Regions from separate parts of the Saccharicrinis aurantiacus genome, predicted to be linked through region 2. Evidence: riboswitches for the same ligand, from Rfam matches in the RefSeq annotation. Region 2 holds a riboswitch; each other region holds the start of a gene.
What was found. Region 2 has a riboswitch for cobalamin ahead of QMO11_RS08015 (sirohydrochlorin chelatase). Riboswitches for the same ligand answer to the same signal wherever they lie in the genome.

Region 1: linked by a shared signal. The riboswitch ahead of QMO11_RS15855 (TonB-dependent receptor) and the one ahead of QMO11_RS08015 (sirohydrochlorin chelatase) in region 2 are both predicted to bind cobalamin.
Region 3: linked by a shared signal. The riboswitch ahead of QMO11_RS02840 (TonB-dependent receptor) and the one ahead of QMO11_RS08015 (sirohydrochlorin chelatase) in region 2 are both predicted to bind cobalamin.

Annotation. Positions count from the first base shown of each region.
Region 1 covers NZ_CANLCN010000015.1:12,414-22,746, reverse strand. Annotated here, with positions in the region: gene QMO11_RS15880 (COG3014 family protein) at 1-534, opposite strand, end outside; gene QMO11_RS15875 (penicillin-binding protein activator LpoB) at 605-1,189, opposite strand; gene QMO11_RS15870 (DUF6913 domain-containing protein) at 1,280-1,822, opposite strand; gene ligA (NAD-dependent DNA ligase LigA) at 1,828-3,852, opposite strand; gene QMO11_RS15860 (NHL repeat-containing protein) at 3,982-5,070, opposite strand; gene QMO11_RS15855 (TonB-dependent receptor) at 5,081-7,033, opposite strand; cobalamin riboswitch at 7,115-7,316, opposite strand; gene QMO11_RS15850 (YncE family protein) at 7,528-8,604, shown strand; gene QMO11_RS15845 (acyl-CoA thioesterase) at 8,674-9,096, opposite strand; gene nadC (carboxylating nicotinate-nucleotide diphosphorylase) at 9,093-9,938, opposite strand; gene QMO11_RS15835 (DUF4783 domain-containing protein) at 9,931-10,333, opposite strand, start outside.
Region 2 covers NZ_CANLCN010000005.1:165,980-176,312, reverse strand. Annotated here, with positions in the region: gene QMO11_RS08025 (SusC/RagA family TonB-linked outer membrane protein) at 1-2,824, opposite strand, end outside; gene QMO11_RS08020 (cadherin repeat domain-containing protein) at 2,977-4,503, opposite strand; cobalamin riboswitch at 4,788-4,989, shown strand; gene QMO11_RS08015 (sirohydrochlorin chelatase) at 5,121-5,498, shown strand; gene QMO11_RS08010 (energy-coupling factor ABC transporter permease) at 5,504-6,223, shown strand; gene QMO11_RS08005 (energy-coupling factor ABC transporter substrate-binding protein) at 6,225-6,521, shown strand; gene cbiQ (cobalt ECF transporter T component CbiQ) at 6,512-7,270, shown strand; gene QMO11_RS07995 (energy-coupling factor ABC transporter ATP-binding protein) at 7,270-8,082, shown strand; gene QMO11_RS07990 (cobyrinic acid a,c-diamide synthase CobB) at 8,082-9,434, shown strand; gene QMO11_RS07985 (precorrin-8X methylmutase) at 9,413-10,048, shown strand; gene cbiD (cobalt-precorrin-5B (C(1))-methyltransferase CbiD) at 10,162-10,333, shown strand, end outside.
Region 3 covers NZ_CANLCN010000001.1:773,276-783,608, forward strand. Annotated here, with positions in the region: gene QMO11_RS02815 (glycoside hydrolase family protein) at 1-1,313, shown strand, start outside; gene QMO11_RS02820 (retropepsin-like aspartic protease) at 1,747-2,925, shown strand; gene QMO11_RS02825 (hypothetical protein) at 3,557-4,153, opposite strand; gene QMO11_RS02830 (DUF4625 domain-containing protein) at 4,309-4,770, opposite strand; gene QMO11_RS02835 (DUF4625 domain-containing protein) at 4,763-5,575, opposite strand; gene QMO11_RS02840 (TonB-dependent receptor) at 5,602-7,959, opposite strand; cobalamin riboswitch at 8,088-8,304, opposite strand; gene QMO11_RS02845 (hypothetical protein) at 8,646-9,335, shown strand; gene QMO11_RS02850 (DUF3857 domain-containing protein) at 9,660-10,333, opposite strand, start outside.

The sequences.
Region 1 (10,333 bases), on a different contig from region 2:
TAGGTTATGAGCAAATGCATCATCGCTATATTTGTTTTTTGATTTTGAGTATTTGTCGTTTATTTGGTGAAGTAAAATATTAACACGCTTGGCTTCTACTATGGCCTCATCGTACTGATTAAGGAACAAGTAGTTTAAAGATTTGTAATAATGTATCATTACAGCTTCAAAATCCTCAGGCTTATATGGTCGCACCATTGAATTTGATATTAGTGCTAAGGCTTCGTTTGCTGCACTCCTTTTGAAATCTTCTATGTATAAATCTGCTTTCTCAAAATAGGCATTGCTCACTTCATGGTTATTCATCATAAAGTTTACAGTTCCTTTATTCATAAAATAAAGCACTCTATTCTTACCCTCTTCACCTTTTTTGTCAGCGCTTAATATTTTATCAGCTTTTTCAAAATTACCACTGGTAATGTTTTGTTGAAGTACTAGGTTTTGTTGGTAATAACTAGCGCATCCCCAAAGTGTGATGGAAAGAAGAATGCCAACTATAATGTGGGGTGTGAATCGAGGTGTTGAATTTCGCATAATGTGCAGAGAAGTGGTGAGTGGTAAAATAAGAAGGCTATCATAGCTTTAAATGATAGCCTTAATGGTTTTATTTATTGATGTATTTTTTGATTTTTTTATCACCAATCCAAACGATCTCATTTGTTTCCAAATCAGATAACTCTAGGTTTGTCTGGTAAAAATTAACGCGTTCCTTTTTATAGGTGTCTACAATAGAATTGATATCGCCATTAAGCATAAAGTCAGCTCCTAACTCTTTACCCCATTTTTTTGCTGTTGCTGATGAAGCAAATTCTTGTTGTGCAGCGCGCTCGCTTCTTAATTGCTCTCTTTTGTCGGCAGCTTGCACCAAACGAACTCTACCACTGTTAATAAACGATCGTTCAACATCTTTAATGAATGTTGCAGAGTTGATATGCTCGTGCGACTTGTTTGAAACTAGCCCAACCACAACAACTGGTTTGGCTCCATCATTTGCCTTAGCAAAGTTATCTATCCAACCACCGGATAAAATTTGGTCAACCATAGCTTCAGCCACCATTTTTGAGTCAGCATCATTCCATCGTCCACTTAAATCAATAGTTTCATCTGGTGATACGCGTTCTACTTTATGTGAGCATGAGCTCGCAACTATAGCAATGAATAAGAGAAGTGATAATAATTTAGTGTTCATACTTTATTGTTTTATTTTTTTTATTAATAGGAGTTAAATGTAGCCCCAAGTTATTTGTTCAAAAAAGGTTAAAAATTTAATAGTTCGAAGTTACGAATTAATAATAGTAATATAATGCTGCATTTGTTCAGTAATAAAAAGTGGGTCTTTTTGCGTTTCCTCAATATTTAATAAAAGATCGTGTGTGTCAGCCTCAAAACTTGAGCAGCCTACTTTAAATTTAGCATTAGATAGTTTAACAGTGTTTTCTATTTGATAGGAGTGTTCTTCGTATAAATTCACCAATACATCATGCGATTTGTTAAGAACGGTTTTTACCTCAACTAACTTTGGGATGTAAAAATAGCTAAAGTTTTCATTAATAAGATAATGGTGTTTAGTATCACTAATTAAATTAGAAGCGCTTTTTTTGTTCGAATATCCAATTACCTCGCAGTTTATGTTTCGCTCTGCAAAAAATGCCTTCATTTTTTGAATGGCTTTAATGCCTTCCTCATTTGATATATTACCTACTATTAGTGCATTTTGTGCTTTGTGAATATTGCAGACTTCAATTTGTCGATTTAACTTTTTCTGCTGTTTTTTAATTAGGTACTTAGATATACCAACTCTTGTTTTTGTTATAATATTCATTGGTATTATTTATTTAGTAAGGCTATAAATTCAGTTTCGTTTATTATTTGGATACCTAGTTTTTCTGCTTTACTGAGTTTGCTAGGGCCTGTTTTTTCGCCAGCAACAAGATAAGTAGTTTTAGAAGATACACCACTCAGGTTTTTGCCTCCATTTTCTTCAATTATTTTCTTTACTTCATCGCGGCTGTAATTGGTAAAGGTGCCACTTACCACAAATGATTGGTTGGTGAAATTCCCTTCTAAAATCTCTACCTTTTCAGATTCTAATTGAATACCATTTTCTTTAAGTCGCTCAATTATTTCCGTATTTTCCTCATCGGAAAAGAAATTTGTGATACTTTCTGCAACTTTTGGTCCAATATCATCTGTTTCGATTAATTCTTCTTTAGTTGCCTTAGATAGAAGCTCAATATTGTTGAACTTTTGCGTTAGCGTTTTTGCAACTGTAGCTCCAACATGCTTTATACCTATACCAAACAAAACGGAAGAGAAGGGAATGGTTTTGGATTTTTCAATACCATCTAATAGTTTTTGAGTTGACTTCTCCTTAAAGGAGTAAACTTTTTTTCCATCTTTTGATATAGATTTAGATAGTCCAATCAATTTCTCATAATTCAGATCGTAAATATCTGCAATGTTTTTAACAAGTCCTTCTTCAAATAATAGATCTACAACTTGCTCACCAAGAGAATCGATGTTTAGTGCTTTTCGGCTCACAAAATGTTCAATCTTTCCTTTTTGTTGTGGTTTACATCCTTTATCGTTGGGGCAAAAGTGAGATGCTTCGCCTTCGGGCCTTATCAATTGAGTTCCGCATTCAGGACATTGTGTAATGTATTCCACCTTTACTGCCGAGCTGTCTCTATCTTTAATTTCAACTCGTGTAATTTTCGGAATAATTTCTCCTCCTTTTTCAACCCAAACATTATCGTTTTGGTGTAAATCTAATTCGTTAATAATATCGGCATTGTGTAACGATGCTCTTTGCACTGTTGTTCCGGCAAGTTGAATGGGAGAGAGGTTGGCTACGGGCGTAATTCTTCCAGTTCGGCCTACTTGGTAACTTACTGAAAGTAATTTTGCTTTTGCTTCTTCAGCTTGGAACTTGTAAGATATTGCCCATCGTGGTGATTTTGCAGTATAGCCCAATTCATTTTGAATATTTATATCGTTTACCTTAATAACTATACCATCAATTTCAAAGGGCAAACTGTGTCGTTTCTCATCCCAATCGGATATAAATGTATTTATTTCATTAAGAGAATTACATTTTTTGTAATCAGTAGGTATCTTAAATCCCCACGATCGCGCTATTTCTAAATTTTCTGTGTGTAGTGTTGATGGAAGATTGTCTCCTAGTATATAGTATAAGTAGCAATCTAGTCCTCTTTTGGCTACCTCGCTACTCTTTTTCATTTTTAAGGAGCCTGAAGCTGCATTTCTGGGATTAGCGAATGGAAGCTCTTCATTCTTAATACGCTCTTGGTTTATTTTTTCGAATTGTGAATGTGGCAAAACAATTTCACCCCTTATCTCAAATTTATCTGGATAATTACCGGTTAATTGTAGAGGGATGCTTTTTATGGTTTTAACATTTTCGGTAACATCATCGCCTTTTTCGCCATCGCCTCTAGTTACAGCATGTTTTAGCAAACCGTTTTCGTAATTGAGGCTAATCGATGTTCCATCGTATTTTAATTCGCAAACGTACTCAACATCGCCAATGCTCTTATGAACCCTGTCGTGAAAATCAGATATTTCATCTTCATTATAAGTATTCCCCAATGATAGCATCGGATATTGGTGGGTAATTTGGGTGAAGTTGTTTGAAATATCGCTGCCTACTCTTTGAGTAGGGCTATTGGGGTCGTTAAATTGTGGATTCTGCTTTTCGAGTTCAATCAGTTTGTTCATAAGTTGATCAAAGTCGAAGTCGCTTATTTCGGGTGTGTTGTTTACGTAATAATTGTGGTTGTGCTTATTTAATTCAGCCCTTAAGGCTACTAATTGTTTTTGTATGTCGCTCATATTCTATTTGCAAATTCTGTAATGCAGTAAAAATACAATTTTGATTGGAGAGCTTAATATAAAAGACAAAAAAAAGCATGTTCTAGCAAAAATGTAGAACATGCTTTAATATATTTAGTGTAGTAAACGTTATTTTTTTACATCAACGATCCATGCTGGAGAAATACCAGTAGCATATTCTTCCTGAGGATTACCTTCTGCATCATATATTTTTAAGAGTCCATTTGTTGTAGTGCTTTGAGATACCATAACATAAATTAGATTTGAGGTTGTATTGTAGTATACTCCATTTATGCCGTCCACGCCATCAATAAAAGGGGTGTCTTCAAACGAACTGTCAATTGTGTTGAAAGTGTATATACCACCGCTATATCCATTGGCCCCCCAAGTTCCGCCTACAACATATATTTTAGACATATCGGAATTGAATGTCATTAGAGAGCTATACTCAGTACTTACTAAGCTTAAGGGGAAACTTGCCTCTACGGTGTTATTGCTTGTGTTAATGTATGCTAAACCTGCATCAGAATTTGGGTTGCTGTGAGTATTAGGTTGAAGTACGTATAGGTTATTTAGCTTGTCTTTTAGGAAGTACGAAGAAACACCTGAAAGGTCTTCAATGTAAGAAACCTCTTCAGAATTTAAATCTACCATTGCAATTTTATTGGTGTAATTCAATGCGCAATAGAGTGTGTTATTTACTATTTCAAGTCCTTCAGGACCATAAGGTATCATTATCTTTTTTTCAACTGTATTTGTGTTGATGTTATATTTTGCGATATAACTTTTTTCAATGTTCTCAGGAACCCAGATATCTCCGCCCCAACATGATATATATAGGTAATCCCCATTGCCAATGCAAAAACGTGGCTTAATGATATCTTCAGTAACACCATTTTGAGTTTGTGTTAAATCATCAGCACTTACATGGAATATTTCATCTTTAGCATTTCCCATAAAGTAAATGTTTCCTTTATATTCATAGGCATATTGTGGTTTTCCAGACATGCTCACGCCATTCGCACTCTCATAAGCTCCGTTTTGTACTGTGTTGTTTTCTAAATCAATGTATGATAATGAACCAACTGTAGCACTATAGCTACCGTAATTTAAAACGTAATGTCCTGTTATTTTTAAAGATGGTTTGTTGTCATCATCATTGGAGCAAGACGCGAATAAAAAAGGTAGTGCTAAAAGTAGTAATCGTAATTTGTTCATGGTTTATGTATTAAAATGTATAATTAATTCCTATTCTATAATTTATTTCGGGCATCGCATAGTTATACTGATTTTGATATTCTTTACTCAGTAGATTGTTTATGTTAGCCGAAATGGTGAGTTTGTTTTTATTAATATTCATGTTGTAGGCACATGATAGGTTAACGAGTTTAAATGCATCTAATTTTCCTCCTACCTGATTGTATTTTCGTTCGCCTACATATGAGCCATCAATACCGACATCCCATTTTTTATAATGATGCTGTATGTAAAGGTTGCCATTGTATATAGGAACATACTCAATTTGTTCATTTAGTTTGTCTGTTTCTAGTTCTGATTCTTTTCTCTCTGCAGAGTTGTATGAGAAGTTACCACCAAGAGTGGTTTTATGTTGGCCATAATTGCGAGTAAGCGAACCACTAAACTCAACTCCGTTGCTAATTACGTGGGCAATATTTTCGGCATACCAACCATTGGTACCTTGAATCCACATTAACCAATTGTCAACATCCATATAGAATGCATTTATTTTTGCATTGGCTACCCACTTATCATCAAGAGCATATAAGTAATTAAAACCTAGTTCGTAGCTAGTGGCATCTTCCGGACTAATGTTTTTATTTCCTGTATACCCATCTTGACCCCAAAACCTATCATTCAGAGTGGGGATTCTATATGCTCTTTGTAAACTTCCTAAAACAGATATTATACTCTGAGAATTGTACCAAAGGCGGGCATCAAACCCTATGGAAGGAGTGAATGGTGCGTTAAACTCAGTAACAACTTGCTGTCTTAGATTTAAGGTAGTTTTTAACCAAGGGTATGGCTTATAAAGTAGCGAAGCAAATACGGAAAACCTATTCTCATCTATATTCTCATCATAAGCATATACATCAGGTTTAATATAAACATTGCGCATTCCGGCTTTAACGCTTATTTTATTGTACTCTTTAGATGCACCTGTTTCGGCAATAATTCGTTGAGTTGCTATTTTTTGAGCTTTATTATTGTAGTCAATGGCATTATCAAAAACGTATCCAGCCCCTATGTAATAGTTTATGCCATTTGTTATGTTGTCAAATTGCACCCATGTTCGTATGTTTTCATCCTCAAGGTATCTGGTGTTCGGGTTTTGATTTTCATTCATGTTAGGTTGACCTTCGTGTCTGTTTTTAGCCAACCAAATTACGGACGAAATGCTTTTGTCTTTATTCCACTTATAGTTAAGTTGTTGTATGAAATTGAGGTTTTCTATGCGTGCATTTTTTTGTGTGTCTCTTGGAAATTCTTGTTTTTCAAAGTCGTAGCTTGATGTATTGGTAAATGGGAAGTTATTCTCTTTTTCGTAATAAGCTAACCTTGATATTGATTCGAATTTGCCATTGCTTGCAAATACTTTAGCACCAGCCATGTATTCACCAAAACTACCAGCGCTTAATTTTACCTCAGAGTTAACTCCTGCGTTATATTTGTTCTCTAAGCCTAGGTTTACGTTTCCTCCTATTGAGCCAGATCCTTTTGTAGCTGTTGAACTACCATAGGTTAACTCTACTTGATCAAATAAAAATACAGGAGCATTACTTGAATTATAACTTCCTAGGGTTTGAGAATTTATTTCTAATCCTCTAAGTTTAACAGAGGTGTGATTGTCTGAAGTACCCCTTACTCGAATGGAAGAAAGTCCGCCAGCATCAGATTTAACGTATATGGGCTGGTATCTTGATATTAAGTCACTTAAGTTACCTGCCTCTGTTGTTTGTTTTTGCATTGGCGTAAACGTTTCCTTTTTACCACCAACCTCATATAGGTTTATTTTTTTACTTACTACATCTACATTATCAATATATACGGTATCTAAGCCTGCTAAAAAGAGCGACTCTTCTTCAGAAAATGTGTCCTGTCCGAATAATTGAAATGAATAAAGTCCAATAATAACTAAGCAAATGCCTAATTTTATATACATCTGAAAAAATCATAAACGCAAGGGGAGAAATAGAAAAGACCTTCAATTAAGAATATCCTTAACAGCCTAGCTCCCGAAGCTTTTGTTAAACAATATTTGGTAGGTCTTCTGGCTCGTTTCTTATTATTGCTACCTTCCCATTAATAGTATTAACAGTGGTGTGAGATGCAATAATTGTTTAGAAACTTACAGCTGCGGGTACAGCTCCGGAATTTCACTAAAGTGATCACCGGATTCCCTTTTAATCCATAAAAATTATGGAACCAAAATTTTGCGCAAATATAATTGATGTTTTTATTCCGTGCTAATGTTTAGGTATAAAAGATGAAAATATCTTCTATATAAATATTCTCTTCTCGATGGGCTATTAATTTAAACTTAATTGGTGATGTTTAATAATTTCATAGATATTACACATTAATTAATAGGTAATCTTATATTTGCACTTTGAAAATTATATTGTTAGTACGTTTTAAAAAATCAGAATAATCAGAATGAAGAATTTTTTTCCAAGCATATTATTGGTTTTTTGTGTAATATCTGTTTCATGCAGTATCAACAACTCCAACTATGGTAAAGAAACCTCTATTGTAGGAACCTTTGTAATGAACCAAGGTAGTGGTAGTGCAAACGGAAGTGTTACGCATTATCATGCAGATACTTTAACCAACGAGCTTTTTAACGAAATAAATGATAGACCATTAACAGGAGAAATGTTGGCGGCCTCTTTCGGATCGGAAAAAGGGTATTTTTTAATGTCGGAGGGGAATAGTTCTGTTATCGAAAAAGTGAACCTCGATGATTTTAAATCAGAAATGACATCAGCGTCAGTGGCTAATGCAACAGATGTGGTTTGTGTTTCTGATACCTTTGTTTATGCTACAATAGCAGGAGCAGATGAAATGACCTCAGGAGAACTTTTGAAAATAGATGCTACAACTCTTTCAATTAAAGAAACCATTAAAGTTGGAATTAATCCTACAAAAATAGCTTACGATAAAGGTAAGTTGGTTTATGTTGCTAATACAAGTGATCTTGAAAATGGTATTATGATTGTTGATTTAGTGAGAAATCAGACTATCGATACTGTTAAGATTGAAACATTAGTTAATCCAGTAGATATGGTTATTGATGTGCATAGTAACTTGTGGGTATTGTGCGAAGGTGAAGGTGAAAGTCCAAAATCAAACGCAGGTTTAGTCCGTATCTCGTATAATACAAACGAGGAGGGTGAACGCACTGTTACTAATTATCCTTTTGGTGGATATGTTGGTAAAGGACGAGATGGTATAGCTATTTCTCTTGGAGGAACCACTCTATATTATATAAATGAAGGTACATACTCGATGCGAATTAGTGAAGATGACCTTTCTTCAGCGAAAATCTTATTTCCTGAAGATAGATATAGTACAAAGGTATTTGATGCAATAAGTGTAAGTAGTAGGAGTGCAGAGTTCTTTGCTACTGTTTCTGATGAAGATAAAGTAGTTGTTTTTGACAGTTATGGTCTAAACGAAGAAGATAAAGAAATATTAGTAGGTGAGAACCCTGGTAAGTGTTTGTTCAGATAGAATCGTTCTCAAAGCGATTTTGAAAATATAAAAAATCCCAGTGAAGTTAACTTCACTGGGATTTTTGTTTTATGATCGTTGATCAATAATATTTTGTAATGGTTTAATAATTTCTTCAGAAATACCAAGCTTCCCATTTATTAAACTAGTGGTTGTCACAATGCCTTTTAAGCAAATTTTATTATCGCTGAGGCGATATATGTCTTGATGAAAGATATACTTAACTCCTTTAAGTTCAACCCTTGTTTTTACAACAAACTTGTCGTTACTTTTTAGTGGAGTTTTATAGGCTAAATCGATACGAGCAACAACAGCTACTATACCATCATCAAACAACTTGGAAAAGTTAAGTCCAATGGAGTCTAAAAACTCATGGCGTGTATGCTCTAAGTAATTTTGATATACTGAGTTATTTACAATGCCTTGTAGGTCGCACTCGTAATCTCTTACCTTAAATTCAAGTTCAAAGTCGTATTGCATAATTTGATTCATAGAGCTTTTAAACTTAAATCTAAACTTTTAATATGGTGTGTTAATGCACCAACCGAAATATAATCAACCCCGCACTCAGCATAAGCTCTAATAGTTTCAAAAGTAATACCACCCGATGACTCAGTCTCAAGTCTTCCGTTTATTAGTTCTACTGCTTTTTTAGTATCGGCAGGAGTGAAGTTATCAAGCATAACTCTCTGCACTCCCTCAATGGCGAGTACTTGATTTAATTCATCAAAATCTCGCACTTCAACTTCAATCTTGAGATCCTTATTTTTCTCTTTTAAGTATTGCTTAACTTTTGCTACAGCTTTTTCAATGCCGCCAGCAAAATCAATATGGTTGTCCTTAAGCATCACCATATCGTATAGTCCGATTCTATGGTTTACACCACCACCTATTTTTACAGCAAGTTTTTCAATTTCCCTTAGCCCAGGAGTCGTTTTTCTGGTATCAAGTATTCGTGTGTGCAAGCCTTCTAGTTCAGTTACATATTTGCGCGTGTTGGTAGCAATACCACTCATGCGCTGCATCATATTAAGAACAAGTCTTTCTGCTTTTAGTAAATCAAGCACTTTACCCTCAACTGTTAAAACAACATCTCCAGGTTTTATAACTGCACCGTCTTTAATAAATGTTTCAATTTTAATGTTAGGGTCAAATCTTCTGAAAATGTGTTCGCCAATTTCTACACCTGCTAAAACTCCATCTTCTTTGGCTAAAAGTTGCATCTTACCAATTGCGGTATCCGGAATGCATGATTGAGATGAGTGATCACCATCCCCAATATCTTCTTTAATTGCGTTGTCAACAATTGTATTTAAAACTGACTCATTAATCATCTTCTTGTTCTATTCTTAATTGATGTATAAAGGTTTTATCTTCAGTTGTTTTTGTCAGAAAATAAAATCTAAAAATATTATTTTGTGTTTTGTATTTCCCAATAGCAAATGAAGAGCTTTGTCTGTTGCTTTGGTGTATTATTTTAAAGCTTTGGGCTGGGTTGTTTTTAAAAAAGCTGCTCATTACTAGTTGAGCTTGTTCTTTGCTAAAAACACCTGATTTCTCGGGCAGAACTAATTCTATTTTAGAATTGAAGTATTCTGATAACTCAGGCGAGTTTGCACTCTGTGTTGCCTTGGTAATTTCCGTAGGAAATTGAGCAGAACTCTCTATAGTAATTCCCATTAAAAGAAGAATTACAAGCAATGGTGTGTGTATTCTAAAATTTAGGTTT
Region 2 (10,333 bases):
TAAGACGACAACGGAAATAAGATCCATCCTCAACAAAGAAGTCTGATACATTTCGGTAATTACCATTAGGGTCAATTTCTGTTAGGCGAGGATATGAGTTGGTACTTCCTGGGCCGCTCCAAGCTTGGTCATAAGCACCTGCTCTAACATTTACCCTATTGGTTCCACCATCAAGATCAGTCATGGTGCTATTATAAATATCGTTTCCAAAAGTTCCGTAGAAATTTGTTTTTAGATCCCATTGCCCATAACTAACCCCAATATTTAAACCAACCATCAATTTAGGAAATGGATTTCCGATAAAGTCTTTATCGTTTTCATCAATAATACCATCTCCATTCAAATCTTTATATCTGATATCGCCTGGTTTAGCATCGGGTTGTAATACTAAGCCATTCTCGTTTGTATGGGAATAAACTTCAGACATATCTTGGAAAATACCATCTGTTTTATAACCATAAAATCTACTTATTAAACCACCTTCTTCATTTCTGATAATAAAGTCATTATTAAAGTCGCCTTCTAAAATTGGCTTATCACCCACTAACGTAAGTGCCTTTGTTTCAACCGATGATAAATTCAAACTCACATCATAACCCCATTTACTTCCAATATTATCTTGCCAATTAACTGAGAACTCCCAACCACGAGCTTGCATACTACCAACGTTCATAACCATTTCACCATTCCACATAGGATAACCAAGGAATAGCAAGTTTTCGCGTGTTAAAAGCATATCTCGCGATGTTTTTTGAAATACATCTCCAACAACATTTAAACGTCCTCGCAACATACTTAAGTCTATACCAACATTAACATCCTCAACAGTTTCCCAAATTAAATTAGTATTTCCTAACTGTGATAAAGAAGTACCTACCCAACGATCACCTCCAAAAATATAATCAGCATCTTTAAGTAAATCTAGATAACTATTCGCTGGTATATTTTGGTTACCAACTTGTCCCCAACCACCTCGTAACTTAAGATCAGTAAGCCAATCAACATCTATTAAGAAGTTTTCTTGAGAAGCACGCCACGAAGCCGAAACAGACGGAAATACTGCCCATTTGTTATTGGTTGGAAAACGTGATGATCCATCTGCTCTAACAGAAGCTGTTACATAATACTTATGGTCGTAATTATACATAAAGCGGCCTAAACCAGACATTAATGTATTATAAGTTGATTTTCCAGAAACATCAGGATTAAGAGTACCAGAACTCAAGTACCAAAGGTTTCTATCACTATTAGGTATACCCTCAATATAACCCTCCATTGTGTGTGTTGAGAACTTCTCAGCAGTATAACCTGCCATTATTGAAAGGTTGTGCTTATCTGCAACCGTAAAGTTGTAGGTTGCTGTGTTAGTCCAATTCCAATCTATTCTGTCGGTAGCTTTTTGCTTTACAGAACTTATATCGTTTCGCTCTAAGTTATCGATAAAAAACTCAGGACTAAAGTTGTTACTTCTATTGAATACAGAGTTAACACTGTACTGCGTCATTATTACCAAACCTTTTACCGGTTTATAGGTTAATTTTGGATTTACCAAAAATCGATATACTGAAGTTTGATTGGTTTCGCCGCGTTTTACAATACCTGCTGGATTCCAAACTGTGTTGTTGTTTGAACGTGCATAATTGTTATACTCATTATCATCTAAAGGCCCCTCTGGACGAACCGATGTGGTTGGATCCATTCTGATTACAGAAGACAAAGCATTAGGTGTATTTTGCCACTCTTCCATTACAGGAACAAAATCAACAGATAAATCTAATTTATTTGTTAAGTCAACTCCAACATTAAATCTACCATTAATACGATTCCAATAACCTGTATCAAAATTCGAATCCTCGCCATAATAACCAATACTACCACTATAACGAACCTTTTCTTTACCTCCTTGGAAACTTAGAGAGTGACTTTGCACCATGGCAATGTCATTTACTACTTCATCCCACCAGTCGGTTCCTTCACCGGGCTGCCAATTCGTTTTACCATTCCAGCTAGATCCAGTACCATCGTTAGCAAATCGAGCTTGAATTACTTTTTCGTACTCATGTGCATCTGCTAAATCAGGCTTTGCTAAAGTATTGAAACCTATTGATGATGAAAACTGAAATTTAGTTTTACCAGACTCACCTTTTTTTGTGGTAATTAAAATAACACCATTAGAACCTCGTGTACCATAAATAGCCGCTGCTGATGCATCCTTAAGAATTTCCATACTTTCGATATCGTTTTGATTTAAAAAACTAATATCTGTTCCCATTGGTACACCATCAACAACATATAGTGGATCAGATCCATTAATAGTAGTAGCTCCCCGAATCACAACTTTAGGTTGAGAGCGCGGACCTCCTCCATTGATAACTTGAACACCGTTAGCTTTACCTTGCAATGCATTAACAGGGTTACCGGTGGTTATTTCTTTTAAGTCATCTCCTTTTACTGAAGTAATAGAACTAGTTAGATCGCTCTTTTTTACAGCTCCATAACCAACTACCACCATTTCTTCAAGTTCAAGAAAATCTTCTTTTAAAGTAATTTTCAAATCTTCGCCACCATTCACTACCTTCTCTACTGTTGTAAAACCAATCATAGAAAAAATAAGCGTAGCAGGGGCTTCCTGAATGCGCAATTCAAAATTACCATCTATGTCAGAAATAATACCATTTGTAGTTCCTTTCTCAACAACGGTTACTGCTGCCATGGGCTCGTTACTTCCCGATATTATATTACCCCTAACGGTTTGGCCTTGTGCAAAAGACAAGGTAGTACAGAGTACTCCCAGTAATGTTAATAAAATCTTTGATATCTTCATTTGTATATATTTTTATTTCATTCTTTAATTGACATTTCAATAAAGTTTCAACCTCTTAAACCCCAATCTAACAGGCATTATAAATCACCCCAGCATGCATAGCTAATAAAATAGCTATGCTGTGGAATCTTATAAAATGTTATGTTTTATGCTTAATCTCTCTTCAAATACAACTTAGGTCTAAGCAAGTGTGCATCAAATTCGAAGCAATAAGTACCGCCTACAGGAACTGACCAATTCCCAGGATTATTACCTGCATTTAACAGTACAGCTTCAGGATTATCTAGATCATCCCATTTATAATTAGGCTTATGCCACCACGTTGGTTGCGCTTGAGTAGATTTAGGAGCTATTATAAATTTCACATTAGTAGTACCATCAGGTACGTGAAATTCTGTTCTATATATATATGGATTTTGGTCATCCTGAACTAACATTTGAGGGCTAACTAATTCCCATGCCATATGACCAAACCATGTTGCTGGACAAACCAAACCTAATTCTACAGGTACATCTGTTTGTCCTCCTGGAGATCCATTAAGAAAACCATCAGTAGGAATAGCATCCGTTGGTGTATATTTAGTTAAAGAGTATTCTCCGGTTAAAATATTAATTCGAACTTTTGTATAACCAGCTTCGGCAATTACAATTGGCAAAGCATCATCCATTTCTTTGGCAGCTACAATTAAATCTGTTTTAGAATCAATACCGTACCAAACCGGAGTAAAGCCATCTTTTTGCGGTAAAAATCTTATTTCAGTATTAGGAGTACTGACATAATAACCTGTTTCGTAGACAAAATCATCAACACGTTCAACCATCATTGGTACACCAAAAATATTGTTCTCAAAAACACTCTCATCATCCCCTTCTACTACATAAAGCTTTTCGTAGTTAGGAATTTCAGAAACTTTAATAATAGAAATATGCTCAGACACATTATTCTCATAATCTCTAGCCTGAATAACAACTTCATAATCTGCAGACTCCCCAGGAAGCTCTAAGTTAATTTGAGTGGCGAATTTTCTATAATCATCAGGAAAGTCAACAAAAACCTCGTTGTATGATATTTTCTCAACTTTTACAGATACTTCAGCAAGTTCCTTGTTATCCTCTACTTCTAATTCAAATGAATAAGAGATAATATTATCACCAGAAGCAATGTAATTAATTAAAGGTGGCACTTGAATAAATTGAGGACTTTCAAAGTCTCCTGTAAAATCAACCTTAACTTCTGCTTCAGTAGCATTACCTAACACATCGTAAACTGTTACCAAAACATTACTTAAAGCGGCATGCATATTATCATTAGATGTAACTGCATAATCTAATTCATATTCATGCAATAAATTATCGTATAAATGAATTAAATCAATCTTCTTATTAATATTTAACTCACTACTTTTAATTGTAATATGGCTCAAACCATCATTATCCTTTGCAAGTCCTTTTAGCACAAACCCTGTTGCAACATCGGTTCTTATATCGGCATCCTCCATTTCTAAAGTTGGGTTATTGCCATCAACCATCTTAAATCCATCATCATCGGAACATCCGTATAGACATAAAATCAGTTGTAATAGAATAATAAAACTGTACTTTCCCCTCATAATTATTTGTCTTTTCTTAACATTACTATAATCATACCAAACCGAACACTTAAATAGTGTTAATTTCATTGGTGTAAATATAGGGTGGTATTAAAATCCTAGAAATGGAACATTACACTCAAAAGATGGAGGATATTATTGGTCACAAAACAAAATAATGACCATATTACAAACCTGCATTTACATGCAACAACCCAGCTATAATACACTAAGCAACAACTTTATAGTAAACAAGAACACATATTCATTTTCTTATCTCTATAACTATTAACGAACAAAACATTAGCTATTTAGATTCGCTATACAACATGTTAATTTTATTAAATAATTATGCATTCCTTTACTTCAAATAATTATATTTGCAGCGCATTGGTGGTATGTTGCTTTTCAGCAATTACCTTAAAATGGGAATCTCGTTAAATTCGAGAGCTGTACCCGCAGCCGTATGCTTCAAAAAGTTTCTTATCACTACTTTTTGCCACTGTCTGATCGTTAGATGGGAAGGCCGATAAGAATGAAGCGAGCCGGAAGACCTGCCAAGAAACAATTAATTCAGTGCTTTCGGGATAAAAAGCAGAATGAAATAAACATCATTTCATTTGCTCTATTTGATTATAGAATTGGTAACTCCATAATTAAATACTCACAGGCATTGAACTACTTATTCATTTAAAAACTGTAGATCGATGCAAAATACAACATTGATTATTTTAGGCCATGGTAGCAAATCAAAAAATGCTATTGAAGATTTTAATTACATCGTAAAGCTTGTTGCCGATAAAAACGAATTTAAAAACGTGGCTGGCGCGCACATGGAAATTGCTGACCCATCGTTACAAGATGTGGTGAAAGATTTATATGAAAAAGGAGAACGTGATTTTGTTATATTCCCTTACTTCTTGTACAACGGCATGCACATCCGCTTCGATATCCCAGGCATCTTAGAAAAATTAACAGCAGAATACGAAGGCATCAGCTTCGATTTTACTGCTCCAATTGGTCAGGATCCTATTATGGCGGACTTAATTGTGAATAAGGTATCAACACATATAGCAGCAAAATAATTTCGATGAAGAAGATATTCGCAACGCTCTCTGCCCTACTCATTGCAAATACGCAACTAAGCGCCATGCACATTGCCGAAGGTTTTTTACCTGCTAAATGGAGCATCCTTTGGTGGATTGCATTTATCCCTTTTTTATTAGTTGGATTCAACAAACTAAAAAAGATGATTAACGAAGTACCGCAGGCCAAAATTCTTTATGCTGTAGTGGGTGCATTTGTGTTTGTATTATCTTCTTTAAAACTGCCTTCCCTTGCGGGGAGCAGTTCTCATCTTACTGGTATTGCTATGGGAGCGCTCTTATTTGGCGCTTCAAGCATGTCGATAATTGGAATCATTGTTTTGCTTTTTCAGGCATTATTATTGGCACACGGAGGGATAACAACCTTAGGCGCCAATGCTTTTTCAATGGCAGTGGTTGGCGCTTTTGTTGCGGTAGGTATTTATAAATTAGCTGCTTCATTAAAAGCTCCACAGTGGTTGTCTATCTTTTTAGCTGCGTTCTTTTCAGATTTATGCATTTACATGTGTACTTCTGTTCAGTTGGCCATGGCTTTTCAATCCGAAGCAAATACCATTATGGATAATACAATAAAGTTTCTTTCGGTTTTTGCGCTGTCGCAATTGCCATTAGCCATTATCGAAGGTATATTAACTGTACTATTCTATCAGCTGATTACGCGTTATAACAGCGAGGAAATTAAATTACTAAGCAAACTCAATTAAAATGACGAAAACAAAACGCATTACACTTTGGGTAGGGATAGCAGTTGTTGCAGCCGTTTTATTTCAGATTGGAATGGCCGATACTTTATCTCTTTTTGATGGCACCGATGATCAATCTGTTGAAGTAATTCAACAAATTGACGCTTCGTTCGAACCTATATTCGAACCTTTTTGGGAACCGGGAAGTGATAAAGCGGAAACTTTGCTATTTGCTTTACAAACATTAATTGGAGTTGGTATTATAGGCGCTTATATTATTTATAGCGAAAAAAGAAAAAAAGCTAAGGCATGCAAATAAGCGAGTTATACCAAGGTAAATCGAAAGCAGCTAAATGCAATTTATGGCATCGGAATATTTTTATATTTCTGTCGCTGGCTTTTGCTATATCGTCTAATTCGGTGTTTTATTCCCTTGGTATTATTGCTTTATTTTCAGCACTCATTTTACTATTCACAAATACTTCTATCGCAAAACTCGCTAAATTATTAAGCATCCCACTTTTGTTTGTTACCTTTAGCTGTTTGGCTATAGTGATAAATATAAATGCAGGAACTCCATTTATTAAACTGGAGCATTTTTATCTGGGACATAGTAATGAATCCATCATGCAAGCATTACTTATTTGCGGTAAAAGTATAGGCATGTGTACCATATTTCTGTTTTATATGATATCTACATCAATATCAGAAATGGCCACAAGCATGCGAAAAATTGGTATTCCGTGTTTATTTATTGAGCTATTTATATTAACCTATAAGTATATTTATTGCGTAGTAGAAAGAGCTAAACAATTAATGATTGCACAGAAATCGAGAATGGCCTATACCAAACGAAAAGGCATTTACGAGTCTATTTCTTTTTTGATAAGCAGTTTATTAATAGGTTCTATTCACGAATCGTCGGTAGCACATTATGGTTTGCAATCAAGAGCTTTTGATGATAAATTTGAATTTATACACGCCCATACAAAACAGTCGGCAAGTTTTAGTTTAACCCTTGCCACTATAGTGAGCATACAAGCATTGGCTTTATTTTTAACATACTAATGAGCATCATCAAGTTAAATAATATCGTATACAAATATCCCAATGGCGACAAAGGGTTAAATGGGATTAATTTATCCATTCCTAAAGGTAAAAAGATAGCCTTGCTCGGCGCAAATGGTGCGGGCAAAACCACTTTAATGATGATGCTAAATGGAGTTTTCAAGCCTAGTCAAGGAGAAATATGCTATAAGGATGTGCCATATAAATACAATAAAAAAGGCCTACGCAACATTCGCGAAAAAGTAGGTGTATTATTCCACAATCCCGATCATCAATTATTTGCACCAAGCGTATTCGAAGAAATATCTTTTGGCTTATGCCAGATTTCAAATGATAAGGTTTGGATACATAAAAAAGTACAAGCTTGTCTGCAAGAATTTGAATTGGAAGATATCGCCGACAAAACACCGCATCAATTGAGTACCGGACAAAAAAAGCGCGTTTCAATGGCTTCTGTACTTGTAATGCAACCCGAGGTATTGGTTTGCGACGAGCCTTCTGCCAGTCTCGATCCTTACCACAGCGATTTAATGTTCGCCGAATTTGATAAACTAAATAAAGCAGGAACAAGTGTTATCATTTCCACTCACGATGTGGATAAAGCCTTTGATTGGGCCGATGAAGTAATCATTATGCACCAAGGCGAAATATTAGCCATGGGTAATCCAAACACTATACTAAGCGACGTTCAACTGCTCAAAAAAGCCAAACTAAAACAACCTAGAATATTAGAAATATATCAAAACCTAGGTATTGATTATACTAAGGTTGATGCTTTTAAATCAGAAACCATTCAACACACACTAAACTAATGAGCAAGCAAGGTTTCGTAATAGCAGGCACAAACAGCGGTTGTGGAAAAACTACCATAACCATTGGCTTAATGCACCTTTTAAAGAAAAAGGGATATAATGTGTCACCCTTTAAAGTGGGTCCCGATTTTATCGATCCTCGTTTTCATGAGAAAGTAGTGGGCACGCCATCCTACAACCTCGAAAGCTATTTTATGGATGATAAAACCCTTAAATATTTGTTTAATAAACATGCAGCTAAAGCCGATATTGCCATTGCCGAAGGTGTTATGGGAATGTACGATGGCTTGGGATTAAAGGGAATCGGTAGTACTTATGAAACGGCGAAAAAAATAGAAGCGCCCATTGTTTTAATTGTGGGATGCAAAGGTTTATACCAATCTGTTTCGGCCATTATAAAAGGTTTCATGACCTTGAGAGCCGATAACAATATAAAAGGAGTCATCCTCAATCATGTGTCGAGCGACATGCTATTTCAGAAATACAAAGAGTTTATTGAAACAGAATGTGGCATTAAATGCATTGGTTATGTTCCGCCGCTGAAGGATATGGAACTCAAAAGCCGTCACTTAGGTTTGGTACAAGCCGAAGAAGTGGAAGCACTTAACGAGAAAGTAAACCAACTTTCTGATATTCTTGACAAAACCATTGATACAGAAACCTTACTTGACATCGCAAAAATTAAAGTTAAAGACTCTGAAGCTTTTGAAATTCCTTTTAAAAAGGACGAACTAAAAGGTTTAAACCTTGCAGTTGCCTACGATAAAGCTTTCAGTTTTTATTACAGAGATAATCTTGAACTATTGGAAGAACTCGGCGCCAAGCTTCAGTATTTTAGTCCGCTTACGGATGATAAACTACCTGATAATTGCAATGCCATTTATTTTGGTGGTGGTTATCCCGAGGTTTTTGCCGATCAATTAAGTGAAAATACACAGCTTCTGCAGCAAATAAAAACTGCAGCAGATAACAATATGCCCATTTTTGCAGAGTGCGGTGGATTAATGTATCTCACCAAAGAAATCATCAATACCGATGGCGCAAAAAACAATATGGTGGGTATTTTCAATTGTGCCACAGAAATGACTGCTCGCTTAAAACGATTTGGCTACGCCGAGTGTGAACTAAACGGAGCAAAAACAAAATGCCACGAATTTCACAAATCAACATTAAGCGAGGATGCACAAAATATTCAGCATCAATATAAATTAAGTAAACCTTTAAGCAATATAAAATGGGAATGCGGACTGCAAAATAAAAATGTATTGGCAGGATATGCACACATTCACTTTTGGTCAAATTTCGACTTCACAAAACAAATATTCGACTTATGGAAAAGAGCAATTATATAATATTAAACCCTCAAGGTATTGAAACCGAGAGCATGCAAATTATTTCGCGTGAATTAATGCACCTTTCATTGCCCGAAAATTTAGCACCCATCATCAAAAGAGTGATTCACACCACTGCCGATTTTGAATATGGACAGTTATTCGAAGCACATCCTGATGCTTTAGAAAATGCTCAAAAAGCAATTAAAGAAGGCTGTAATATTTACACAGATACCTCAATGATTATTGCTGGCTTAAGTAAACCATCATTGGCAAAATATGCTTGCGAAGCAAAATGTTTTGTGCACGACGAAGGCATAAAAACCGAAGCCAAAGCAAAGGGAATTACACGTTCTATTGTAGGTATTGATAAAGCCTCAAGCGATAAAAGTTTTAAAATATTCGTAATCGGAAATGCGCCAACAGCATTGGTTCGTTTATGCGAATTGTACAAAGAAGGTGTGGTAAAACCCGATTTAGTTATCGGCGTTCCTGTTGGTTTTGTGGGCGCTGCCGAAAGTAAAGACATGTTGCGCGATTCAGGTATGCCGTACATGTTGGTTCGTGGTCGTAAAGGCGGAAGCACGGTTGGCGTAGCTATTTTAAATGCCATTTTATATGGATTGGGAAAGTAGTAAAATGATAAGTGCTAAGTTATAAATGATAAATGATAAATGGTTTTACAGCTTGATTATGGCCATGTGCATCGTTTATAACCTATCATTTAACACTTATAACTATTAAGGAGATGTCAAAAAAAGATTTTCATACCGAACTAAAAAGTGGATTCACAACGGGTACATGCTCGGCTGCTGTGGCTAAGGCCTGTACTTACATGCTTGTGCATCAACAATTGGTGCATCACATTAATGTGCGTATGCCCGATGGTTCTGAAAGCACCCTTGAAATATGTGAACCTC
Region 3 (10,333 bases), on a different contig from region 2:
CTATTTGTGACAATACTATTGGGCCTTTTCAGGTTGTGGATTCAATAGGCAAAGGGCATAACCCCGAAATTCAACAGCTTAGTGATGGACGCTATTTTATTTATGTTAACGATTTTGCTGGCGATGCTTATTATTTATCCAACTCATTATACGGCCCTTGGGAAAAATATGCCTTTGAATACGATCAGCGGGGGCGACCGATATTTGATCACATGGCAAACCTTACTTTTGCCAAGCGCGAAGATGGTTCCTTTTTAATGGTTTGCCGTGGAGGTGGTATCTGGATTAGCGAAACCGGTTTGCCTCCATATTATCAGGTAAGCGAAAAAAGTGCTTATCCTCCTTTTGAAGGAAAATACGAAGATCCGGTTGTTTGGCGCACCAATATTCAATACCATATGATTGTAAACGATTGGTTAGGACGAATAGCTTACTATCTGCGCTCAAAGGATGGTATTCATTGGAAACTTGATGAGGGAGAAGCCTATGCGCCCGGTATTGCTTTCCATGAAAATGGTATAAAAGAAGATTGGTATAAATTTGAGCGGATTAAAATGTTTCAAGATGAATATGGAAGAGCCACGCAGGCCAACTTTGCGGTTTGCGATACCATTAAAAAGCAAGATAAGGGGAGTGATAATCATAGCTCAAAGAACATCAGCATCCCTTTAACTGTGGGTCGTTTAATTAGCATTTTAGATACTGATACGATTAACGATGATACCAAAACTATTGATGTTTTAGTAAAGGCTGAGGACGTTTTTAATCCGCATAAAGATATCAACCTGAAGTCGCTTCGTTTTGGGGCTTCTGAAGAAGTAGATTATGGAAGAGGAGCCAAAGTTAAAGCCACACGCAAGCAAGGTGATGACCTAGTTATAACCTTTGAAGCCAAGGGTAATGGACTTACAGAAGCTAACTTTGTAGCCAAGTTATTGGGAAAAACCAGGCGAGGTGATTTATTGTTTGGCTTTGCTCGTTTGCCTTGGTTAAATTATAATCAGGCTGCCCTTTCGGCCTCTTATCCTACATTTTCATTAAACTCTAAAAAATTGAAAGTAGATATTGAGCTTCAGAATTTCGGACAAGTAAAGTCTGAGAATTCTAAGTTATTGATAGAGGTATTTAAGGATGGTAAATGGATTAAGTTAGGCGAATCAGTTATTGCTTCAATAGCACCCTATCAAAAAAGTACCATCACTCTGCACAAAAGTAAATTTGCCAATAGGGGCGAGGTGGCAAATACCAGAGTTACCATATTCCAAAATAATCAGCCACCCGTAATTTTAGAGGGCAAAGTGGTTATTCGTTAATAAACTTTTTCAAAGGTGAATTGTGCCAAAAACAATTCACCTTTAAATTAAAAGGATTGATGAATATTATTGAGTCATTCCCTCTTTCATTATAGCAAAATACTTGCGGTCGTTCGGTATAGCATTCGCTATGTTCTTTAATTAGGCTCCTAGCTTACATATACGGATGGCTTTTGCCTAGTATTCTACATCAATCCCTACAGTTTAGTATCAATGTAAATAGAACATAAGCGCTTGTATATAAATTTAAATTATCTATTTTCATTGGCCAATTATAAACCTACTGCAATATAAAAGGTGTGTATATAAAATATACAATGGTTTTGAACAGGGAGTAGGTGAGCCATTTAAAATAGATTAGAGGCTAAAGGCTTGAGAAGAACAACGAAGCCAGACATAATTATTAAAACCAAGTATCACCTATAAACTAATAATGAAAACGATTTTATTCTTTCTTTTCATCCCATTTGTGCTCATTGCACAGAAAACTGATTTTCTTATAAATCAAGGGAGTCTTTTGCCAAATGAGTATTACGAGGAATTGCCTTTTGAATTTTTGAAAGGTCAAATTATAATAAACGTATCGATTGAGGGAAAAACCTATCGGTTTTCATTGGATACTGGAGCTCCAACCTCTGTTTCAAATAATTTGTATAAAAAACTCAGCACATCGAAAATTGGAAAATTAGAAATATTTGATGCGAACAATGAAAAAGATAGCATTAATGTTATTTCCTTGAAATCGCTAAAAATAGGGGATATAACAATTAAGAATACCCCTGCTCTAGTATTAGATAGTGATAATTTATTATTTAAGTGCTTAGACATAGATGGTAATATTGGAAGTAATTCATTAAGAAATTCTGTTGTCCAATTTGATTATCCAAACAGGAAGGTAAGAATTACTAATAAGGTAAAAAATCTAAATTTGGAGCGAAAGAGTTCTCAAAGAATGGTATTAACTTCAAATCAGAGCTGCCCTTTATTTTGGATCAGGCTTGTTGGAGATGATAAGTACAAGTTGCAATTGTTATTTGATACAGGAATGGAAGGTTTGTTAGACATTTCTTTACGTCACTTTTCAACTCTTAATAACTTAGAAGTATTTACAAAAGTAAAGAGTGCATCAGGGAATAATAGTATTGGACTTTTTGGAATTACTAAAGACACATTACATTACCAATTTCAAATTGACAGGTTCAGGTTTGGTAATATGGAATTAAAAAATGCAACTGCAAAAACTACAAAGTCCCCAAGTTCAAGAATTGGCACTGATATTTTGAAGTATGCAGTTGTAACTTTAGATTATAAAAAAGAAAGAATCTATTTCACTCCTATTAAAAGTGATTCACAAAATGCCTATAAAGCTAAATTTCCAATAGATCCGAATTATAAAAATGGAAAGTATCAAGTGGGTTTTGTTTGGTCACCTGATAAGGTGCCGAATATTCATGCAGGAGATGAAATATTATTTGTGAATGATATTTCTTGTCAAGAAAAAAGCATTTGTGAATTATTATTACTTATGGCCAGCATCGATGAAAATAAAATAGAAATAGTAACAAAAGGTAAGGACGAAAAGCAATATATTTCAACAATAATGAAGGAATAACTAGCCCCCTCAGCTAAGTAACAAAGTATAAGTTCGGCATAACGTCTCGCTATGTCGTATTTGGCAAGGCTTCTTGCTTCAGTTTTGTACAAATCTTATAATGCAACATTTTTATTTAGTTGGGCAGAGACCTGATTACAACATCGAAGGGAGACGCTTCGCTGAGCGAGGGTGAAGCAAGAAGTAAAACAAAGCGCCTAGCCGTCCCGCGGCACGAAGGAATCTCAAGGCGCAACAATAAATAAGACAAACCAAAAGTAAAAATACAGGCATTGCAGCTAAGCTTGAGATCGCTTCCTTAGTCGCGGGAGTCACGCTCGCTATATAAAGCCACTTCAATGTTTGCTTTGCTTCGGGTATAGGTAGGCATTGCTCCATGCTTGGTAAGTGATTGCTTGATGCCTGGTAAGGCTTGCTCCGGGATAGGGTAAGGCTTGCTTGGGGTATAGGTAAGCCTTGCTTTGGGCTTGGTGAGCTATGCTCGGGGTATGGGTAGGCTTGCCCGACCTATACTTATTGGCTTCCGTAAAAATAAATAGCTTACAGATATTTGGCGTTTATTTCCGCATTGTTCAAATTGAAATTAGAGACTTATCGAATTTTGAGAAAGGATTAGTTTACTGATATCTATCTAAAACCGATCCTTAAAAAAGGCCAAAGCTAAAATAGCACCAATGGCTACTTTAACTTGCCAATAGGGAATAGCTATTCCAATTATCGCCAATATTATTATGGCTTTAATCAATTTGTTAGCACGTTTTTCACCCTTGGGTTTAAATTCGATGAGTTGTAAATTACGATTCTCCATATCCAATAGAAAAACACCATCGTTTTCAACCACATAATCATACTCTAACAATTGCCTGCGGGTATTTCGGTTACGCACACTAATGGCCGAAGTACCACTTTTAACTTCAACAATATATTTTTTGCCCTTCTTTTTTACAATATAGTCGGGTTCAATTTCCGAAGTATAGGTAACTCCATCCACGCGGTATTTATGTTGGTAGGTGCTTTGATAATCTACCACCGTATATCCTTTGCTTTTCAGAAAAGACTTGGCTTGCAGTTCGAGTTTGTTCCCTCGTTCGAAGCGTTTTTTTACCTTTCTTTCCTTTAGGAACGCAATGGTTTTATAGCGCAGTAATAAAAATATAAGGACTACAATAATGATAGCCAGAATGGAAAATACAATATGGTTTTGATTGCTAAAGTCAAATGATGTCATGCTGCTAAAGTAAGTATTATTCGTAAAAAAGCCCATTGCTTTTGTGTTGCAATGGGCTTAGTTTATTTTATGCTGTACAATAGCAAGTATCAAGTAATTTAACGGCAAGGGAGTAAGTCAATTTATAACTTACCACTTATCATTTACCTCTTCTATTAGTTTTCAATTATCTTAATGCTAATACCTGTCCAACTTTGGTTACCGTTAATATCGGTTACATATAATAATGCATGATAATCGCCACCTTGCATATCGGCAGGTAACTGAAATGAGGTATCCAGCACCATTGACTTTTCGTTAGGTAAACTAGCCGACCAGTCTTTTAAAAACGGATTTGTGGCTGTCTTTATCTCATCCATCTCACAAACTTCTTGGTGGTTGCCATGTGTATGGTGGTCGAAGTTATGGTGAATATTCAACTTATAACTTCCTAAACCTTCGTTGTCGCTTAAATTGGCTTTTAGGCGAATCATATCGCCAAATTTTTCTATGGCACAAGGGGTCGGATACTCAACTGAAATAGTTGGAGCCTCGGTGTCAAACTCTTCTTTGTCCTCAGAGCAGGCTCCTAATAATAGGATGCCTGCAAATAGCGTACTGATTATAAACTTATTCATTGATCGTTAATTTATCGGTTGCGGCAGATCCGTTATTTTTATTATCGTAAACATGCAGGTGGAAGTGGTTTATGCCCGCTTCGCCAACTTCGTTAATGGTCACCTTGTGTACTACATTTACCTTAGTTTCACCCTTTACAGTTGTACCTTCAGTATCAGTTGTAAATTCACCGTCAACTTGTTTAAATTCATCTTCTAACTCACCCGATTTAGGCTCGTCGTGAATCTCTAATGCGTAATGATCTAAGGTACTTCCCTCTGTTGCTTCGGCAGTAAATTTAACAACTATTACATCGCCCTTTTTAAAGTCTTTTTTAGGTGCACCAGATTCATCTTCAATCGAAAAGTTTGGGATAATAGGTAAGGCTGGGTTGGCAATTACTTTTAACTCTTGACCTACTTCTGATTCGTAACCATCTTTACTAGTAACTTTTACATGAAAGTGGTAGGCGCCAAGCGGCGCATCTGTAGGAACAGCAAAATGATCGTGAATATGGGTATTTCGTAATTCAGCAACTTCAAAGGTTTCATCAATAACTTTAAATTCGTCTGCTTCAGTAGCTGCCTCGCTATGCATTTCAACATGGTAACTGATAATTCTGTCTTCAGTTTCCATCTCTACATTAAAAGTAAATGATACTTGTCCGCCAAGAGGAATTTCTGCGCCATCGCCTATCTCTGCGCCAACGCTAAATTCAGAAATAACAGGGTGTAGAGCTTGTTTGGTATTGTCTTCTTTTTCACACGATGTGAATGTTAACGCAACAATAGCTACGAATAGGCCTAGTGATTTAAAATTTTTCATGTTTGTTTATTTATTATGATTATCTATTAGTTTCCGAATGGAATATTAACTGTGAGTTGTATGTTGCGCCCTGCTTCGGGCATGTTAATGCGTCGGTATATACTTAGGTGATTGTAATATTCTGTGTTTAATAAATTATCTACACGCAGCATAAAATCGGGCGATTGGCTTTTAGTTCCAAGTTTGCCACTTACACCCAAGTATACAATGGTAGATGCATTGGTAAAATTGCCAGGAACCTCGTTTTGTACCACACGAGTTTGTTCGGCCATATGTTTGGCGCCTAAAAAGGTATTGAGCAAATACGCTTTGGTTTTAGATAATTTGATTTTATAATTTACAGATGCATCCACACTTAAAGGCGGTGTAAACGGTAGCGGTGCATTGTTATCCAGGTTTAAGGCATATACATATTCGGCCAATACATCAAAACCCAAATTAGCGTTGGGCTTAACAAATAAACTAAGCTCGCCACCAGTTCTAATTGCTTCCGTCTCTTGGTAATTGTAAATTTGTCCGGCACCCACTATATCGTTAAATCCACCGCTAGGATGCGGAAAAATATAATTAGAAAAGTAGCTATAGAAAGCACCACCCGTAAGGTCGATATATTCACTTATGAAACTCAATTCCCCATCAAGCTGATACACCTCTTCTGGGTTTAGCTCAGGATTACCTATTTCGAAGCGTGCCGAGCTCCAAATCATACCATAAGCACTCAGTTCTCGTATTGACGGAACGCGGAAACTTTTGCCAAAACTGGCCTTGCCATGAAGCTTATCGCTCAATTGACTAGATATACCAATGGTACCTGTAATACTACTAAAGCTTCGATTTATAGGTGTAGATAATATGGAATCCGTTTCGTTTTGGTTACGCGGATTAATGTATTCTTCCACATCAATAAATCCGTAATCATACCTTAATCCTGCATCAAAAAAAGTTTCGGATCGAAGTTGTTTTTGGTAGTGCGTAAAAATACCACCAATTGCCTTTTCGTAGGCAGGTATGTTAAAGTTAAAACCACTGCGCAGGTTTTTAATGTACTGCCCGCTAAAGCCAGAAGTTAGTGTAGCAGTGCTCCACTTTATTTTATAATTGGCATTGGCCGATAGGGTGTGTAGTTGCAGCCCGGTATTGAGGTGATCATCCGGAAATACCTGAGTTTTTCCTGTAATATCCGTAAGGTGATCGTAATCGTTATGGATGTTATTTTGATAGGCAATATTGGTATTTAGCTGGTTCTCGCCATAATTTATACTCGTATGGTTCGAAACTCGAAAGTGATTTACCATTTGATACGGAATTTGGATATCGCGTTTACTTGCATCATGATCTATGGGAATTTGTGTTCTAATTTCCACCCCAAAGGCATCGGCATAAAAGCCCGTTTTTCGATAGAGGTTTGAGATTTGAAACGATGTATTCCCCCGATCAAACAGTTTGCCTATTTCCGTTGTGATGGCAGCCTCGCGTCCAGCCGTGTTTTTTACATTGTTGTTAAGGATAAGATTGTAGGTGTTGTATTCAATAGAATCTTTAGGAACCATCAAATCGGCAAAGTCGAGATAAGTGGCTCGCAATGTATAGTAATATTTATTTTTACGTTGCTTAATTAAAAAGCTAGTTCCTACAAGGTCGTTGTTGGTTTTACCTATTAATTTCACCTCGCCAACCGTACTATTGGGAGCAGGTATGTTTGAGGGCAATATTTCAATAACACCGGCCAAGGCATCGCTACCAAATTGTATAGAGGCTGGGCCTTTTATCACCTTTACATTTTCAATGGCATACTGATCGAGCTCAAGTCCATGTGTTTCGCCCCATTGCTGACCTTCTAACTTAACGCCATTATTAATTACGGCCACACGGTTAAAACTCATGCCTCTAATTATCGGCTTTGAAGCCGATGAGCCCACATCAATAGAACTAACGCCGGGTATTTTACTCAGCGTTTGCATTAAACTACCCGAAGCATTTTCGCTAATAAATTGCTGATCAACTTTAACGGCAGCCACACTTTGCATTTTTACTTCGCGTGCATACCTATCTGCGGTAACGCTTACTTCTGCAATATTTTCGTCGTTTTCTTCAAGGATGAAGCTTAGGTTTAAGTCTTTGTTTTTAAGGTTGATGGTTTTTTTAATGGTATTAAAACCAAGGTAGGATATGGTTAAATTATAAGTACCATTTTTCAGATTCTCTAATACAAAGTTTCCATTATTGTCGCAAATAGCCCCAAGTTCTCCTGGGTTTACACTGATGGTTGTAAAGGGCAGGGGTTGCTTATGCTTGTTCAGCACTCTTCCTTTAATGTCAGAAGCACTAAGCTGATGATGCCCCAAGCACAAAATGAGTAATAGTAATACAGTTTTCGTCTTCATGATCAGTTTAAAATATTCTATAAACTGAAACCTGAGGGAATGCCATAACTACTTTATAGCCAATAAAGCAATGTGGTTTTAGTATGTGGATTTCAATGTCACAAACTAACTTCTTATCCCGGAAGTTTCATTAGTATAATCTATAGGCAGGTTTCCTGACTTATCTCTGTTTTACAAAAACCTTCTCGCCAACTTGGCAATGGTAATGAGTATGTTGTAAAACGCCTGTTCTTGTATTAAGAACGTGAGACTTACAGTAGCGGGCACTGTTGCCGATTTTAACGGCATTCCCTTTTAACAAAAAATGCGACGCATTAATTGTTCACCTATTTGACTGCAAACGTAAACAAATATATTTTCGGAACAAAAGAACCAACTAAATCCTATCTAATTTATATTAATTCCAGATTGAAGTGCTAAGAAATGTTGCCGCGAGTATGCAAATAGCTTGTTCTAGTATAGCTAGGTCCTGTTTTCAAGAGCTTATTGGTTCATTATTAGTGTGATGTTGAAAAATAAAACTTCTAAAAACGCAACATAATATTAATCTATTTTATTAAATTTAATTTAAGTATTGCAGTAATAAACCGTCGGCTGGTCATCAACCTACCTTGATTGGACCCATGGATTTGGAAGAAGAGGCCGACGGAATTGCCGCAATATATTTATTTAAAATTGAATAAAATATGAGTTTTCAAAGTGATTTTGAACTATGGGAAGAAAAAATTGATGCTGTTAAAGCAGATGAAATTATTGAATTAAGAATTCCAGCCGATGAGCTTGCTGCTGATTCTGAAACCCTAGCCATTGAGGCCGCCAAAGATGTTGAGGCGTTTACAGCGGTAGGAATGGATGCTACCCTAATTGAGCAGCTTAAACCCTTGGCGGGAGCACTCCGCTTTTGCCAGGCAGAATGGATGGGCGAGTACCGTGCCCAAAAGGAAGCACAGCAAAAGTGGTCTATTGAAAGTGTTAAGGGGTATGAATTACAAAAGCACTTGTTGCGTAATTTTACCTTTGCTTACCGTAAACTACCTAATGTAATGAAAAAGGTGCGTAGGATACGTGAAGGAAGCGGGAATGCTGATATGGTTCAAGATTTATTAGAGTTAGGTGTGTTAGGACAAAAATATCCTGATCCGCTAACAGATATTAATTTTAATCTTGAAGTGCTTGATGTTTCAAGGAGTACTTCGCATAGTCTTTCTGAAATATTGGCTATTGCCAATGGTGATAGTGATGGCAGCTCAGAATCTAAAGTATTGCGCGATAAGGCATATACGCTATTGCTTAATATAAATAGGGAAGTGCGCGAGTATGCCCGTTTTATATTTTGGGATAATCCTGATAAGAAAAAGAAATACGTGCTTAGTTAATATTCTCAAAAGCCCTTATTTTACTAGTCCCCGAGTAGGTCTTACCCTTCCTCGGGGACTTTTTTTTATGTCTCAATGTAAATTATGGTATTCTCAGAGCAGTTTTAGCAACGCTCAGAGTATCTTTTTGCAATTTCAGAGCAAGCAGTAGCTGCTTCAGAGCAATAATTTGAAGTCCGTGAGTAAATTATCTAAAATTCAGAGAGATTTGCTTGTGTCTCAGAGGAGAGTGTTCATAACTATGTGTCAAGCTAAAATATAAAACATTACAATGAAATATATGTCATTTGATAATGTATTAATTAGATTTTATTTATCATGATGTTACTTTATTCTATTTGTAAAAGTTTCCATTACTCGTTTTGACTTTAAAAAATAAGGAATCCAAATACAGCAATTAATAAAAGGCCACAAACCTATTAAAAAGAGTGCTTTTTCTCCTAAGCTAAAATACATAATTGTACTAACCAATAAAGTAAAAAGTAAAAAGTAAATAAAGTAGGCGATCATTAATTTTGGAAAGCTACTTCGTTTTTTGATAAAGAGGATTGAATTTAATAAGCCAAATACTATTATTGAGATAAATCCTATGAGCAGAGCAAATCTAGATAAAAGATCTGTACTAGAGCTATTATTTAAATTTGGTGTAAGCCAAGAATTTATCCCCCAGTTTAGTTTAATAAGAAAGGATACGAACATTAATAGTGTCCATATTATTATGCCAATTGAAGGAATTAATACCCAACCCCTAATTTTTTTGTTTGCTCCGTTAAATTCAGGTGCAACTTCAGGATTATATTTATACCCCTTAAAGGCAAGCATAATGCAGATGCCAAATATTAAGGCAATAAAGAGTACGAAAAATGGATGAGGTCCTTCTTCAATATTTTTAGCTTGGCTGCCCGTATTGTACCATAAATTAAAGTTTAGTTTATCGAAAACACTTTTATTGTTATCAAGGTAGGATAAATAATCATCACTATTAATGTGGTCTTGCG